3 regions of the Mesorhizobium sp. L-8-10 genome follow, and region 1 is predicted to be linked to each of the others. Evidence: riboswitches for the same ligand, from Rfam matches in the RefSeq annotation. Region 1 holds a riboswitch; each other region holds the start of a gene.

Region 1 (5,154 bases):
AACCGGCCACTCGATCAGCCGGAAGCTTGCCGTCGCGCCCATGCCGAGCTGGCTCGCCAGCCGCCATTGGTCGGGGGGCACGGTATCGAGCGCTTCGAGGAACAGACGGGTGGCGAGCGGCAGGTTGAAAAAAACATGGGCGATGAGGATGCCCGCGAGGCCGTAGATGCCGGGCCAGCCGTCGGCGCCGAGAAGCGTGAACAGACCGGAGACGTAGCCGGCCCGGCCGAGCAGGGCCAGAATGCCGAGGGCGGCGACGATTGCCGGCAGGCCGAGCGGTACCGCGAACAGGCCGACGAGCCAGCCGCGACCGGGGAAAACGGGATGGCGCGACAGGGCCCGTGCGACTGACATCGCCGGGGCCACCGAAAGCAAGGTCGACAGCAGCGCCTGCCAGAGCGTGAAGCGCACGACACGGGCCATATAGGGGTCGAAGGCGGAGATCGCTCCCGACGGGTCGGCCGCGCCCTCCATGGCGAGACCGGCGAAGGCTCCGCCGACGAGCACGCCGATTGCCGCAAGCGCCGTCGCGCCGGCGGCGACGCGGGCGTCGGTGCGCCGGCGAGTGTGTGGGGTCACGGCGATGTCCCTCAACCGGAGTTCCTCCGGTGGGGAGCGACGTGCGCGCGGTGAGAGGATTGCCCTGGGAGGTTTGCGCCACCCCGCCTGCCGGCACCTTCTTCTCCCCGCATACGGCTAGGGCATGCGCATATTTTCTGCGGGCCAAGACGTTTCTTATGGCCGCCGAGTCGCCTACTTAGCCGTGCCTTGCGGCCTTTGCACCCGGGCGACCCCTCATCCGACCTCGCTTCGCGAGGCCACCTTCTCCCACAAGGGGAGAAGGTCGGAGCCTGGCTTTGGCTGCTCTGCCAATCGTCAACGTCAACGATTGGCCGGAACGCTTCTGCAACTCTTACCTTCTCCCCTTGTGGGAGAAGGTGGCCTCGCGAAGCGAGGTCGGATGAGGGGTATTCCACGAGGTATGCATGTCCTAGCCGCAAGCGGGGAGAAGACTGCCTGCCGCGATGACGGCACCTGGTCCTGCAGCCTCGACGATTGGCGAAATCGCAGAGGACATCGGTCTTCTCCCCGCTCGCGGGGAGAAGGTGCCGGCAGGCGGATGAGGGGCGGCGCCAAGACTGCAGGTACGCAGAGGATCGCGGCAGGGGGAAGGAGGGCGACATTGTCTGTCGACCGCCTCCTACTTGCTGATCGCCGCCAGCCATTCGTCGATCCAGGCCTTGCGGTTCTTCGCCACCTCCTCGGCGCTGAACAGCAGGGACTTGCCCGGCTGGACGAGCTTGCCGAAGGCCGGGTCGAGCGGCTTGTCAGTCTTTCCGGCGGGCAGCATCCAGTTGGTTTCCGGGATGACGTCCTGGAAGGCGGGGCCGGTCATGAAGGCGAGGAACCTCTGCGACAGCGGGTTCTTCGCGCCGTTGACGGTCGCGCCCGCGACCTCGATCTGCAGATAGTGCCCCTCTTCGAAGGCGGCCGCCTTATAGCGTTCGCTGTTTTCGGCGATCATGTGGTAGGCGGGCGAGGTGGTATAGGAGAGCACCATCGGCGCCTCGCCATTGGTGAGCAGGCCATAGGCCTCGCTCCAGCCGGGCGTGACGGTGAGCACGCGCGGCTTCAGCTTCGCCCAGGCTTCGCCGGCCTTGTCGCCATAGACGGATTTCACCCAGAGCAGCAGCCCGAGGCCGGGCGTCGATGTGCGCGGGTCCTGGATGACGATCTTCTCTCGCGGGTCGCCTTCGACCAGTTCCTCCAGGCTTTTCGGCGGGTTTGCGACCTTGTCGCTGTCATAGACCACGGCGAAGTAGCCGTAGTCGTAGGGGACGAAGACGTCGTCGTTCCAGCCGCCCGGCACGGCGAGCGGGGCAAGGCCGGCGCCGTGCGGCGCGAACAGGCCCGTCGCTTTGGCCTCGGCCGTCAGGTTGGTGTCGAGACCGAGCACGATGTCGGCCCTGGTGGCTCCGCCTTCGAGCTTGACCCGGTTGAGCAGAGCGACGCCGTCGGCCACCGACACGAATTGCAGGTCGCATGCGCATTCTGCTTCGAAGGCTTTCTCCACCTGCGGCCCGGGGCCCCAATCGGCGGTGAAACTCTCATAGGTATAGACGGTAAGCTTGCCTTCGGCCGCCGCCGGCCAGGCCAGCGGCACGAGGGCTGCGGTAAGGATCGACAGGAACTTCACGCGCATCGGCACCTCCTTGCGTCGCGTTGACAGGGAAAAGGCGTCGGATGAGCGAACGCATCTAATCCCTCCGCCGGTACAAGCCGGATCAGGTTCAGCGGGTTGGCAGGGGATTTCGCCCTTTGCCTCTCAGCCGGCTCGCGACCCTTGCGCGACCGGCACCCCGTTAGAGCAAGTCCAGACATAGAGCCGGCGAGGGGACACGGCAAGCGGTTGTTTCAAGTGCTCCGGCGTCACGCCTTTCCCTTTTGCCCGACCCCTGATAGAGGCGGGCGCCATGAGCATCTTCACCATTCTGCTCGGCGGCGACCTGATCCGCACGCCCCGCCTCGACGCCCAAACGGCGGGGGCGCGCGTGATCGCTGCCGATTCCGGCATCCGCCACGCCGACACGCTCGACTTGGCCCCGGAACTCTGGGTGGGCGATTTCGATTCCGTTTCCCTGGCGATGGCGGCAAGCTATCCCGAGGTGCCGCGCAAGGTCTTTCCCTCGGGCAAGGACAAGACCGATGGCGAACTCGCGATCGACGCCGCGCTGTCGCGCGGGGCAACGTCGCTGGTGATCGCCGGGGCTTTCGGCGGCCCCCGCGCCGATCATGCCCAGCTGCATCTGGCGCTCGCCATCCGTCTGGCGGAAGCGGGCGTGCCGGTGCTTCTGACCAGCGGCGCGCAGGAAGGCGTGCCGCTGTTGCCCGGCCGCTCCGCCTTCGACTACGAACCCGGCACGCTGTTCAGCGTGCTGGGGTTCAGCGATCTCTCTGGCCTGACGTTACGCGGCGCGCGCTGGCCCCTCAAGGCGGTCGAGGTGCCGTTCGGCTCGTCGCTGACCGTCTCGAACGAGGTCACAGGTGAGCTCTCCGTCGAACTCGGCTCGGGCCGTGCGCTGCTGCTTGCCCATCCCTTCCCGGATACGAACGCATTCTGACCATGGCGCCACCGCTTCTCCGCCTCGACGATATCAGGCTCACATTCGGCGGCACGCCGCTGCTCGACGGCGCAGCACTCTCGGCCTCGGTCGGTGACAAGATCGCGCTCGTCGGCCGCAACGGTTCCGGCAAGTCGACGCTGCTCAAGATCGCCGCCGGGCTGGCCGAGCCGCAGGATGGCGAGGTCTTCCGCCAGCCTTCGGCGACCGTGCGCTACCTGCCGCAGGCCCCCGACATGGACGATTTCGCAACGGTCCGCGCCTATGTCGAGGCGGGGCTCGGGCCTGCCGACGATCCGCATCGCGTCACCTATCTTCTCGACCATCTCGGTCTCTCCGGCGACGAGCGTCCCGACGATCTTTCCGGCGGCGAGGCAAGGCGGGCCGCGCTCGCCAAGGTGATGGCGCCTGAGCCCGACATATTGCTGCTCGACGAGCCGACCAACCATCTCGACCTGCAGGTGATCGAATGGCTGGAGGAGGAACTCATCCGCTCTTCCTCCGCACTGATCGTCATCTCCCACGACCGGCGGTTCCTGGAGAGGGTGTCGCGCGCCACGGTCTGGCTCGACCGCGGCCAGACGCGGCGCCTCGACAAGGGTTTCGGCCATTTCGAGGAGTGGCGCGACATCCTTCTCGAAGAGGAAGAGCGCGAGCAGCACAAGCTCGGCCGCCAGATCGTCCGCGAGGAGCACTGGCTGCGCTACGGCGTCACAGCGCGCAGGAAGCGCAACATGCGCCGGCTGGGCGAACTGCAGGCGATGCGGCAGCGGTTCCGCAGCCATCGCGGCGCCGAAGGCCTGGCCAACATGGTCGCCAGCGAGGCGGCAGAATCGGGCAAGCTGGTGATCGAGGCCAAGGGCATTTCGAAAAGCTTCGGCGATCTCGTCGTGGTCCGCGATTTCTCGACCCGCATCCAGCGCGGCGATCGCGTCGGCCTGGTCGGGCCCAACGGCGCCGGCAAGACGACGCTGCTCAAGATGCTCACCGGCGCGCTGGCGTCCGATACCGGTACGGTCCGGCTCGGCACCAATCTCGAGATCGCCACGCTCGACCAGAAGCGCGAAGCGGTCGACCCCGAGGAGACGCTGGCGCACTACCTGACCGACGGGCGCGGCGAGACGGTCGTGGTCAACGGCGAGGAGCGTCATGTCGTCTCCTGGATGAAGGACTTCCTGTTCAAGCCCGAACAGGCCCGCACGCCGGTACGCGAACTCTCCGGCGGCGAGCGGGCGCGGCTGATCCTGGCGCGGGTGCTCGCCCGCCCGGCCAATCTGCTTGTTCTCGACGAGCCGACCAACGATCTCGACATGGAGACGCTGGAACTGCTGCAGGAACTGGTTGCGGGCTATCCCGGAACGGTGATCCTAGTCAGCCACGACCGCGACTTCCTCGACCGCACCGTCACCAGCACCATCGCGCCCGACGGTGCCGGCCGCTGGATCGAATATGCGGGCGGCTACTCCGACATGCTCGCCCAGCGCGGCGGGACCAGGCTCGATGACCGCAAGGCGGCGCGCGCCAAGAACGGCGCCGCTGGCAGCGGCTCTGCCGCAAAGGAGGCGCCCGAGGCGCCGAAGGGACCGGCGAAAAAACTCTCCTACAAGCAGAAATTCGCGCTCGAGACCTTGCCGAAGAAGATGGAGGAAGCCGCAGCCGTCGTCGCCAGGCTCGAGGAGAAGCTTGCCGACCCGGTTCTCTTCTCGCGCGATCAAGCGACCTTCAACAAGACGGTCGCCGCGCTCGACAAGGAACGCGCCAGCCTCGCCGCCATGGAAGAGGAGTGGCTCGAGCTGGAGATGCTGCGCGAAGAGATCGAGGGCGCCTGAGCGGAGCAGCGTCCGAGCCATCCTCGTCTGCACCAGGAAGTGGCCGATCCGGATGCTTGCCGGCCGGGGGCCGCACCGGCATCATGCCAGCATGACCAATGTCCTTTTGCGACCGGCGCGAGACGGCGAATGTGGCGAGCTCAGCGCGCTCTGCCTGCGCTCGAAGGCAGTGTGGGGTTATGACGCGGCCTTCCTGGAGGCCT
Region 2 (5,154 bases), 3.4 Mb from region 1:
ACGCAGGATCAGCATCTCGCCACGAACGCCACGCAGCCTTCCATCGACGGCGGACATTCCCGTGCAGTCGATTTGACGACCGAACCCGGAAACAGCCGGGGCATCGGCGCAGAAGTGGAATTCGACTCCCATCGCCGCCAGCCTGTCATGAAGTGCCGCCATCGCCTGGCGCGGGTCGAGATGGGCTTCGTCGGAGAAGAGCAGTCCGCGGCGGAAGCGGCCGGCGAGGTCGGGCTCGAGCAACGCGATTTCATCCTCATCGACGCGCCGATGACCCGACGTGCGGCTGGCGAACCGGTCGAGTTCGCCCGCATCGCGCGGCGCGGCCACGACCAGTGTTCCGGCCCGCGTCACCTGCCCGGGCGTTGCCGCCTCCCACCAGTCGGCGGCATCGCGTCCGAGATCCAGCACCGGTTGCTCGGCGCTTTCGCGCTCGCACCATGGCGCCAGCATGCCGCCGGCGAACCACGACGCATTGCCGCCGAGGCCATGTCTTGTCTCAGCAACTGTCACCGCCGCGCCGCGCGTGGCGAGTTCGAAGGCTGCGGTGAGACCGGCGACGCCGGCCCCTTTGACCAGCACCCTCATGACCGCTCATGCGCCTCCGGCACCAGCGGTGTGCCGGTCTCGTCCGCCGGCACGTAGAGATCGCCGCCCTCGCGGTATTTCGCCGCCATCGCCGCCATGCCCTCCTTCTGCGCTTCGGCACGAATGTCGTGGGAAATCCGCATCGAGCAGAATTTCGGCCCGCACATCGAGCAGAAATGCGCCACCTTGTGCGCTTCCTTGGGCAAGGTCTGGTCGTGGAAGGACCGCGCTGTTTCGGGATCGAGCGACAGGTTGAACTGGTCCTCCCAGCGGAACTCGAAGCGCGCGCGGGAAAGGGCGTCATCCCTGACTTTCGCCGCCGGATGCCCCTTCGCCAGGTCGGCGGCGTGTGCTGCGATCTTGTAGGTGATCACGCCAATCTTGACGTCGTTGCGATCGGGAAGGCCGAGATGTTCCTTCGGTGTGACGTAGCAGAGCATGGCGGTGCCGAACCAGCCGATCATGGCGGCGCCGATACCTGAGGTGATGTGGTCGTAACCCGGCGCGATGTCGGTCGTCAGCGGTCCAAGCGTATAGAAAGGCGCCTCGCCGCAGACGGCGAGTTGCTTGTCCATGTTCTCCTTGATCTTGTGCATCGGCACGTGGCCGGGCCCCTCGATCATCACCTGGCAATCCTTGGCCCAGGCGATCTTCGTCAGCTCGCCGAGCGTTTCCAGCTCGGCGAATTGCGCCGCGTCGTTGGCGTCGGCGATCGAGCCGGGACGAAGGCCGTCGCCGAGCGAAAAGGACACGTCATAGGCGCGGCAGATGTCGCAGATTTCGGCGAAATGCTCGTAAAGGAAGCTCTCCCGGTGATGGTGCAGGCACCATTTGGCCATGATCGACCCGCCGCGCGACACGATACCCGTGACCCGGTCGACCGTCAGCGGGATGTAGTGCAGCCGCACGCCTGCGTGGATGGTGAAATAGTCGACGCCCTGTTCGGCCTGTTCGATCAGCGTGTCGCGGTAGACCTCCCAGCTCAGATCCTCGGCGATGCCGTTGACCTTTTCGAGCGCCTGATAGAGAGGCACCGTGCCGATCGGCACCGGCGCATTGCGCACGATCCATTCGCGGATGTTGTGGATGTTGCGACCGGTCGACAGGTCCATCACCGTATCGGCGCCCCAGCGGATCGCCCAGACCATCTTTTCGACCTCCTCGGCCATCGAGGAGGTGACCGCCGAATTTCCGATATTGGCGTTGATCTTCACCAGGAAATTGCGGCCGATGATCATCGGCTCGCTCTCGGGATGATTGATGTTGGCGGGAATGATCGCGCGTCCGCGCGCCACCTCGTCGCGCACGAACTCCGGCGTGACGAAGTCGGGGATCGCCGCGCCGAAGGCTTCGCCGTCGCGCTCAAGCTTGCCGCGCAGGATCTCGCGGCCGAGGTTCTCGCGGATGGCGACGAACTCCATTTCAGGCGTGATGATGCCGGCGCGCGCATAGGCTAGCTGCGTGACCGCCTTGCCTGCCTTGGCCCTGAGCGGCCGATTGCGAATGGGAGATTCCGGCGTCAGGCGCTCGCCCGTGACGAATCCATTGTCTTCCGGCCGGACATGGCGGCCGTCATAGGCTTCGACATCGCCGCGCGCCGTGACCCATTCGTGGCGAAGCCGGGCAAGGCCCTTTTCGATGTTGGTTTCGACAGCAGGGTCCGTATAGGGGCCTGACGGATCGTAGACGGTGATGGGCGGTTCGCCGGCCGTCGGATGGACGGAGATTTCGCGCATCGGCACCCTGATCTGCGGATGGAGGACGCCGGTCTTGTGGATCTTGCGCGAGGCGGGCAGGGGTCCCGTCGATACGGCGGGGGTGAGGGCATTCATCGTGAGGCTCCTTTGCTCATGCATTGGAGACCCAGTTCTGTGCCGGAAGGATGAAAAGACGCTTCTGCCGACCTGCCGAAACAGGACCTCGGGCGTAAACTCCCGCAAAGCGCTTGCACCGTCCCTACGCCAGTATGAACTGGATCAGGTTCAACGGGTCACTGCGCCGCGAAAGCCAGCAGTATCTCAGCCCCTTGCCGGGACTCCCCTGGTGAATGCATCGAATTGAACGGCCCTTCGCTATTTTGTCAAGCGCATTCGTCCCGCAGCGGTGATCGGCGACCAAACAAACCCAGCGGAAAAGCATGGTAGTATCGACAGCAAGTCACGCTCCAGAGGAGCGGTGAAGCGCCCCCAATAAGGCGAGCCCTCATGCGGATTTCGGTGCCTTTTCCAGCACGGTGTTTTCGGGGCTTTCCGGAACGACGCTGCTGCCGCCCAGTTGGGTGAGATTGCTATAGAGGTCTGTCTTGCTCATCGTCGGCAATCCTTCCCCTTCGGCTAGACGCCCCGTTTGTTTCCCCAGAGCAGAACATGAAGCTGCGGCAGTACACGCGCCTCGAACCACATGTCACGGGTCACTTTTTCAACCAGCCATTCCATGCGCCTCATCACACCGGCCATGTCGATGAACGCGTCTTCGTTGCCGGGACGCGGCGGCGTGTGATTGCCGGGCTGCAGATAGACGGGTAATTGCGGGTAGCGCGCCGCGGCGTCTTTGGCATAGGCATAGTCATCTTCGTCGAAGACGACGAGCTTGAGCGCCGTCTGCGGCTTATCCTGCGCCGCCTCTAAGCAGGCGTCGAACGCGGCCCAATCTGTCGTCATTTCACTTGAGGGCGGCTTGGGGCTGAGTACCAGCACGTCGAGATCCGCGAACCATTGCTTAGACACCGAACCTTGGGTTTCCAATGCAAAACGGTACCCCTCACCATGCCCGCGGTCGATCAACTGGCCAAGCGGCTGGATGGCCGGATTGCCGCCCGACAGCGATACCATCACGGGCTGACCGCCGGAAAGTGCAATGACCTTTTGCCAAACCGCGTCGGAAGACATCATCTCCCAATCATGGCGGAAGCGACGGTCCACCGCATGCAGGCTGTCGCACCAGGAACAGCGATAATCGCACCCGCCGGTTCTTACGAACACCGTCGGCAAGCCGATCAGCACGCCTTCGCCCTGAATGGTCGGCCCAAAAATCTCGCTCACCCGGATTCCGGGATGCAACGCGCAAGTCATGGTCGGTATTCCGCCCAGGTTTTCGGCGTCTCGCTCACCCGCACGGCGGAGGTTTCGGGTAGCCGCACCTTGCACCAGTCGTAGAAGTGCCTGGCCAGACATTCCGCTGTGGCATGGTCATGCCCCAGCACGTCGTTAAGATGCCGATGGTCGAACGTCCCATCGATGTAGTGCTTGAACGCCGCCAGATCTTGGTAGTCGCGCACAAAGCCGTGTTCGTCCAGTTCGCCACCTGAAAGCTCCACTACGACGATGTAGTTGTGGCCGTGCAGACGTGCGCACTGATGATCTGGTGGCAAGGAGGTGAGCTGATGCGAGGCCGAGAAGTGGAACTCTTTGGTAATGCGGAACATCACGCGCTCCTTGTCTGGATAGCGTGGAGCCAGAAGTCTGCGTCCTCATAATCTGTCGGGTCGGTGATGCCGGCCAGATCGAATGCTTCGCGCCGTTCGACGCATGTCCCGCAGCGACCGCAATGACGTGCACCGCCCTTGTAGCAGGACCACGTCGCCTCGAACGGTGTGGCGTACTTTGCCCCCTCGCTGACGATGTCGGCCTTCGACATATTCACATACGGAGCGTACAGGCGGATATCGGCGTAGCCTGCGAGGGCATGGTTCTGCATCGTCTGAAAGGCGTCGATAAAAGCGGGCCGGCAATCGGGATAGATGAAATGATCTCCGCCGTGGACGGCAGTGGCCACCGCATCGGCCTTCTGCGCGGCGGCAACCCCGAAGGCGATGGCCAGCATGATGGCGTTCCTATTCGGCACCACCGTGATCCTCATGGAGTCTTCGGCATAGTGCCCGTCGGGCACGTCCACATTATCAGTCAGCGCCGAGCCGCTCAGGTTCCGGCCAACATCGCGGATATCGACGATCTGGTGCGGAACAGCCAGCCGCTTGGCGCAGATAGCGGCAAAGCCGAGTTCCTTTTTGTGCCTCTGGCCGTAATCGAACGAAAGCAGGCCAATGAGTTTCTGCTCGGTCGCCACCTTGTGAGCGAGCGAAACAGAGTCCAATCCGCCGGAGCAGATGACGAGGGCATTCATGGTTTGAATCCTTGTTTTGACCGGGTAAGGCTGCGACCGGAGATTTCTCTGCGTTCCCACTACTCCACGGAGCCGGTTTTGTGAATGGGGTGGACGCGATTGAGCGCACGTACCTTGTTGTCAGCGTCCCCAAGATGACTTGCACGCGACTTGTCGCGTATCTTCGACCGCTGGGGTGCTGACGCCGGCACTGCGTATATAGGCGTATAGATGATGCAGAAATCACTGCCGTGGCGCAGCAGCATTCCCGACACACCTTCGGCTTGTCCGGTTTGCCCCAGAACTTGACGTCCCGAGTTTCGGCGCTAACGCAAGGGTCGACCGGCAGTCCCAGGGAAAGGCTTCTGCCGCGTGCTTTGCCGTTTTCTGGTCTGCGCATAGATCGCCTCGAGCCGCCCGCGCTTCGTCATTGGTCAGAGCCGGGAATTCCTTTCCGAGGGCGCG
Region 3 (5,154 bases), 3.9 Mb from region 1:
CCCGGACCCTCGACGAGATCGTGGCGCGGCGTGTCGAATTCCTCACCGCCTATCAGGACGCCGCCTATGCCCGGCGCTACCGCGCGCTGGTCGAGAAGGCGACGCAGGCCGAGAGGAAGGCCGTACCGGGCAAGGAGGACTTCGCCACGGCGGTGGCGAAGTCCGCCTTCAAGCTGATGGCCTACAAGGACGAATATGAGGTGGCGCGGCTGCACCGCGATCCGGCCATCCGCCGGCAGTTGGCGGAGCAGTTCGAGGGCGACTATCGCATCAGCTACAATCTGGCGCCGCCGCTCTTCGCCCGCATCGATGGACGTACCGGGCGGCCCGCCAAGATGGCCTTCGGACGCTGGATCGAGCCGGCCTTCTGGCTGCTCGCCCGCCTGAAGGGCCTGCGCGGCACCGCCTTCGATCCGTTCGGCCGGACGGCCGAACGCCGTAGGGAACGGCGCCTGATCGTCGACTATTTCGCCCTTGTCGATGAACTCTCGGCGCGTCTGACGTCGGACAACCTCGCAGCAGCGACGGAACTCGCTCGGTTGCCGGAAGAGATCCGCGGCTACGGCCACGTCAAGCACGCCGCCGTCGAGCGCTTCGAGAAGCGCAGGGCGGCGCTGCTTTCAGCATTCGACAAGCGGCCGCCGCTCGACGAGGCGGCTTAGTTAGGCGGCGTCCAGAACTAACCGAATCGCTTCGATAAAAATCTGGCGAAGGCGGTGCGGTGCTACCGCCCCTGGGCTGCCCCTCACTGTCCTGCCGGACATCTCTCCCCGCGAGCGGGGAGAGAGAGGCCGGCCGCTCGGATTTCGCCAATCAGAATCCTCGGCGATGGGCGAAAGCGTAGACCCTATCGACTCTCTCCCCGCTCGCGGGGGTGAGCAACCGGTTCGCGGAGCGAATTCATCGTGCCAGTGGCACGATGAAAGGCCAGCGAACGCCGGAACGCTGCGAAGCAGCGGGGACCCGGCCGGTCGTCCGGCAGGACAGTGAGGGGCGACGCAAGCGAAGCGGTTACGTTTCCTTAGTTAGACGTCTGCGCACCCTCTGGAGCGCAGAAGGGCATCCAGCAAGCTCGCCCGCTCAACCGCGAGCAGCGTGCCTCTTCAGCGCATGCTCGATGAGCGCTTCGATCAGCGCGCCGTAGGGCATGCCATCGGCCGCCAGGGCTTTGGCGTACATGCTGATATTGGTGAAGCCGGGGATCGTGTTGATCTCGTTGAGGACGAGGCTCATATCCGGCCGGAGGAAGAAATCGACCCGCGCCATGGCCTCGCAGCCAAGCGCCCGGAAACCGCGTGCGGCCATCGTCCGCGCGGCTTCGCCGACTTCGGCCGGGACATCTGCGGGTGCGCGCACGATGGCGCCGTCCGCATCGACATATTTGGCTTCGTAGCTATAGAAGCCGTGCTTTGCGGCCGTGATGATCTCGCCCGGCCTGGAAACTGTCAGGCTGCCGTCGGCCCCCTCGAGCACCGCGCATTCGATCTCGCGCGCCTCGACGAATTCCTCCACCAGAACCTTGTCGTCGTGGCGGAACGCCTCCTTCAACGCGGCCTCGAAGCTTCCGGCGTCGCGCACCTTGCCGACGCCGACCGACGATCCCTGGCGGGCCGGCTTGACGAAGAAGGGGGCGCCGAGTTCCGCAGCGACAGCGTCGAAGGGCACGGCTTCGCCGCGCCGCAGCGTGATCGCCCGCGCGACCGCCACCCCCGCCTCCCGCAACAGCCGTTTCGCCACGTCCTTGTCCATGGCCGCGGCCGAGGCAAGCACCCCGCAGCCGACATAGGCGACGTCGGCGACCTCGGCATAGCCTTGCACGGACCCGTCCTCGCCGAAGGGGCCGTGGAGCACGGGGAAAACGACATCGACCGGCGGGAGAGCGACCGCGTCCCCGCCCGCCGCGACGGCGACCATTCGGCCCTTACCGCCGGGGAGCAAAGCCATGTCGGCGCCTTCTGCCGGCACCTCTGACGGCAGCGCGTCGCCATCCAGTTCGACCAGCCGCCAGCGCCCGTCACGGCCGATGCCGATCGGCACGATCTCGAACCGCGCCTTGTCGATGGCCTTCACCACATTGGCCGCCGACAGCAACGACACCTCATGTTCGGCGGACCGCCCACCAAACAGCACAGCAACTCTGGTCTTCCTGGTCATGCTCATCCTCAGCGGCTCCGCGGCCCAACGGCCTTCGACTTACAGGCGATCGACGATTCTGTCACAGGGCCGCGAAACATCGGCCGTTTCGTGACCGAAGGTCGACGCGGCCGATTTCGTCGCGATCTGGCAGCTTTCTTCAAGCGGTCGGCCCGAAGGTGCCGGCCGCCGCCTGATGTGAGGGGACAGCCCTCGTTGCGCTTGCCCTTCGATCCCGCCTGGCCCCCTTGCCAGGCATCGCTACGCGGGCCGCGCACCCATTTCGCCCCTGTTGACAGCGACGACATTCATCCTCCATGCTGAAAGCTCACCAGGGGGGTCCCGACAAGGGGCTGAGATACTGCTGGCCCTGGAGCGCCGCGCTTCCTTTGGACGCGCAAAGGACGCTCCGAGACTTTGAGTCCGGGCAGCGCAGTGACCCGTTGAACCTGATCCAGTTCATACTGGCGTAGGGACGGTGCGAGGCTTCGCGGGTCGGCTCTCATTCGACCTCGGCATCAGGGCAAAGCCCCGATTCCCCTCGGGCGAAGCGTCACTTCCTCCTTTCGGCACGAACTGGGTCTCCGTTGCAATCGAGCAAAGGAGGCTCGCCATGACTGCCCCAACCGTCACAACGGGCGAACTGCCCGCCTCGCGCAAGATCCACAGAGAAGGCACGCTTCATCCGGACCTGCGCGTTCCGATGCGCGAGATCGCGCTGCATCCGAGCGCCGGCGAGCCGCCGGTCATCGTCTATGATTCGTCCGGTCCCTATACGGATTCCAGCGCGCGAACCGAAATCGAACGTGGCCTTCCGCGATTGCGCGAGGACTGGATCGTGGCACGCCGCGACGTCGAGCGTTACGACGGCCGCATCGTCAAGCCCGAGGACAATGGCTTCGTTTCGGCCGAGCGGCTGACGCCGGAGTTTCCCGTCCGAAACCGGCCACTGAGGGCGACGGGTGGCCGGGCCGTCACGCAGCTCGCCTATGCGCGCGCCGGCATCGTCACGCCGGAGATGGAGTTCGTGGCGATCCGCGAGAATCTCGGCCGCGAGCGGCTGCGCGACAAGGCGGCGCGCGACGGCGAGAGCTTCGGTGCGGCGATCCCCGATTTCGTCACGCCGGAATTCGTGCGCGACGAGATCGCCCGCGGCAGGGCGATCCTTCCGGCCAACATCAATCACCCCGAAAGCGAGCCGATGATCATCGGCCGCAATTTCCTGGTGAAGATCAACGCCAATATCGGCAACTCTGCCGTCACCTCCTCGATGGCCGAGGAGGTGGACAAGATGGTCTGGGCGATCCGCTGGGGCGCCGACACGGTGATGGACCTGTCGACCGGCCGCAACATCCACAACATCCGCGACTGGATCCTGCGCAATGCGCCCGCGCCGATCGGCACCGTGCCGATCTACCAAGCGCTGGAAAAGGTCGGCGGCGTCGCCGAGGCGCTGACCTGGGAGGTGTTCCGCGACACGCTGATCGAACAGGCCGAGCAGGGCGTCGACTATTTCACCATCCATGCCGGCGTGCGGCTGCCCTATGTGCCGCTGACCGCCGACCGCGTCACCGGCATCGTCAGCCGCGGCGGCTCGATCATGGCCAAATGGTGCCTGCACCACCATAAGGAGAGCTTCCTCTACGAGCATTTCGAGGAGATCTGCGACATCTGCCGCGCCTATGACGTCGCCTTCTCGCTGGGCGACGGCCTGCGCCCGGGCTCGATCGCCGACGCCAACGACGCCGCCCAGTTCGCCGAGCTGGAGACGCTGGGCGAGCTTACCCGCATCGCCTGGGCGAAAGACTGCCAGGTCATGATCGAAGGCCCCGGCCATGTGCCGATGCACAAGATCAAGCAGAATATGGACAAGCAGCTCGCCCTCTGCGGCGAGGCGCCGTTCTATACGCTCGGGCCGCTCACCACCGACATTGCGCCGGGTTACGACCACATCACCAGCGGCATCGGCGCCGCCATGATCGGCTGGTTCGGCACCGCCATGCTCTGCTACGTCACGCCCAAGGAGCATCTCGGCCTGCCCGACCGCAACGACGTCAAGACCGGGGTCATCACCTACAAGATCGCCGCCCACGCGGCCGATCTCGCCAAGGGCCACCCGGCGGCGAAGATCCGCGACGACGCGCTGTCGCGGGCGCGCTTCGAATTCCGCTGGGAGGACCAGTTCAACCTGTCGCTCGACCCCGATACGGCGCGCGCCTTCCACGACGAGACGCTGCCCAAGGAAGCGCACAAGCTGGCGCATTTCTGCTCGATGTGCGGGCCGAAATTCTGCTCGATGCGGATCTCGCACGACATCCGCGCCGAGGTGCGCTCGGAAGGCATGGCGGCCATGGCCGAGAAATACCGCGCCGGCGGCGACCTCTACTTGCCGGCGACCGAGCGCGTGCCATGAAGGTAACCGTCAAGGGCGCGGGTGTCGCCGGCCTGACGCTTGCCTTCGAACTGGTCGGGCGCGGCGCCGAGGTGGCTGTGGTCGAGCGGCGTGAGCGCATCGCCGGCAACGCCTCCTGGCAGGCCGGCGGCATGCTTGCGCCCTGGTGCGAGCGCGAAAGCGCGGAAGAAACGGTGCTGACGCTTGGACGGCTCGCGGCCGACTGGTGGGGCGCCGCCCTTCCCGGCCATGTCGAGCGCCAAGGCACGCTCGTGCTCGCGCCGTCTCGCGACGCGGCCGAGCTCGACCGCTTCGCGGCGCGAACGACGGGCCACCGCCTCCTCGACGGGGACAGCGTCGCGGCACTCGAGCCGGATCTGGCCGGACGGTTCGGGCGCGGCCTCTTCTTCGCGCAAGAGGCCCATCTCGACCCGCGCCGGGCGCTCCGCACCCTCGCGGAGAAGCTCGCCGCGGCCGGCGTGCACTTTGCATTCGGTTATGGCGCCGTGCGTATGCCCGGTGTGCCCGACTTCGTCGCCGACTGCACCGGCATGGAGGCGACGAATCCCGCCCTGCGCAGCGTGCGCGGCGAGATGCTTCTGTTGCGAACGCGCGACGTCTCGCTGTCG

Evidence for each region. A riboswitch is a leader RNA that binds a small molecule or an ion and turns the genes downstream of it on or off. The one in region 1 is predicted to bind thiamine pyrophosphate.
Region 2: another riboswitch for thiamine pyrophosphate. It lies ahead of thiC (phosphomethylpyrimidine synthase ThiC); the one in region 1 lies ahead of thiB (thiamine ABC transporter substrate binding subunit).
Region 3: another riboswitch for thiamine pyrophosphate. It lies ahead of thiC (phosphomethylpyrimidine synthase ThiC); the one in region 1 lies ahead of thiB (thiamine ABC transporter substrate binding subunit).

What each region holds. Positions count from the first base shown of each region.
Region 1 covers NZ_AP023263.1:2,517,251-2,522,404, forward strand. The annotation lists gene thiP (thiamine/thiamine pyrophosphate ABC transporter permease) at 1-579, opposite strand, end outside; gene thiB (thiamine ABC transporter substrate binding subunit) at 1,202-2,203, opposite strand; TPP riboswitch at 2,246-2,373, opposite strand; gene JN280_RS11835 (thiamine diphosphokinase) at 2,475-3,122, shown strand; gene JN280_RS11840 (ABC-F family ATP-binding cassette domain-containing protein) at 3,125-4,951, shown strand; gene JN280_RS11845 (GNAT family N-acetyltransferase) at 5,043-5,154, shown strand, end outside.
Region 2 covers NZ_AP023263.1:7,547,604-7,552,757, reverse strand. The annotation lists gene thiO (glycine oxidase ThiO) at 1-588, opposite strand, end outside; gene thiC (phosphomethylpyrimidine synthase ThiC) at 585-2,420, opposite strand; TPP riboswitch at 2,524-2,640, opposite strand; gene queE (7-carboxy-7-deazaguanine synthase QueE) at 2,922-3,659, opposite strand; gene queD (6-carboxytetrahydropterin synthase QueD) at 3,656-4,012, opposite strand; gene queC (7-cyano-7-deazaguanine synthase QueC) at 4,012-4,710, opposite strand; gene JN280_RS40190 (hypothetical protein) at 5,124-5,154, opposite strand, start outside.
Region 3 covers NZ_AP023263.1:7,066,369-7,071,522, forward strand. The annotation lists gene JN280_RS33015 (indolepyruvate ferredoxin oxidoreductase family protein) at 1-662, shown strand, start outside; gene JN280_RS33020 (D-alanine--D-alanine ligase family protein) at 1,081-2,154, opposite strand; TPP riboswitch at 2,457-2,627, shown strand; gene thiC (phosphomethylpyrimidine synthase ThiC) at 2,747-4,546, shown strand; gene thiO (glycine oxidase ThiO) at 4,543-5,154, shown strand, end outside.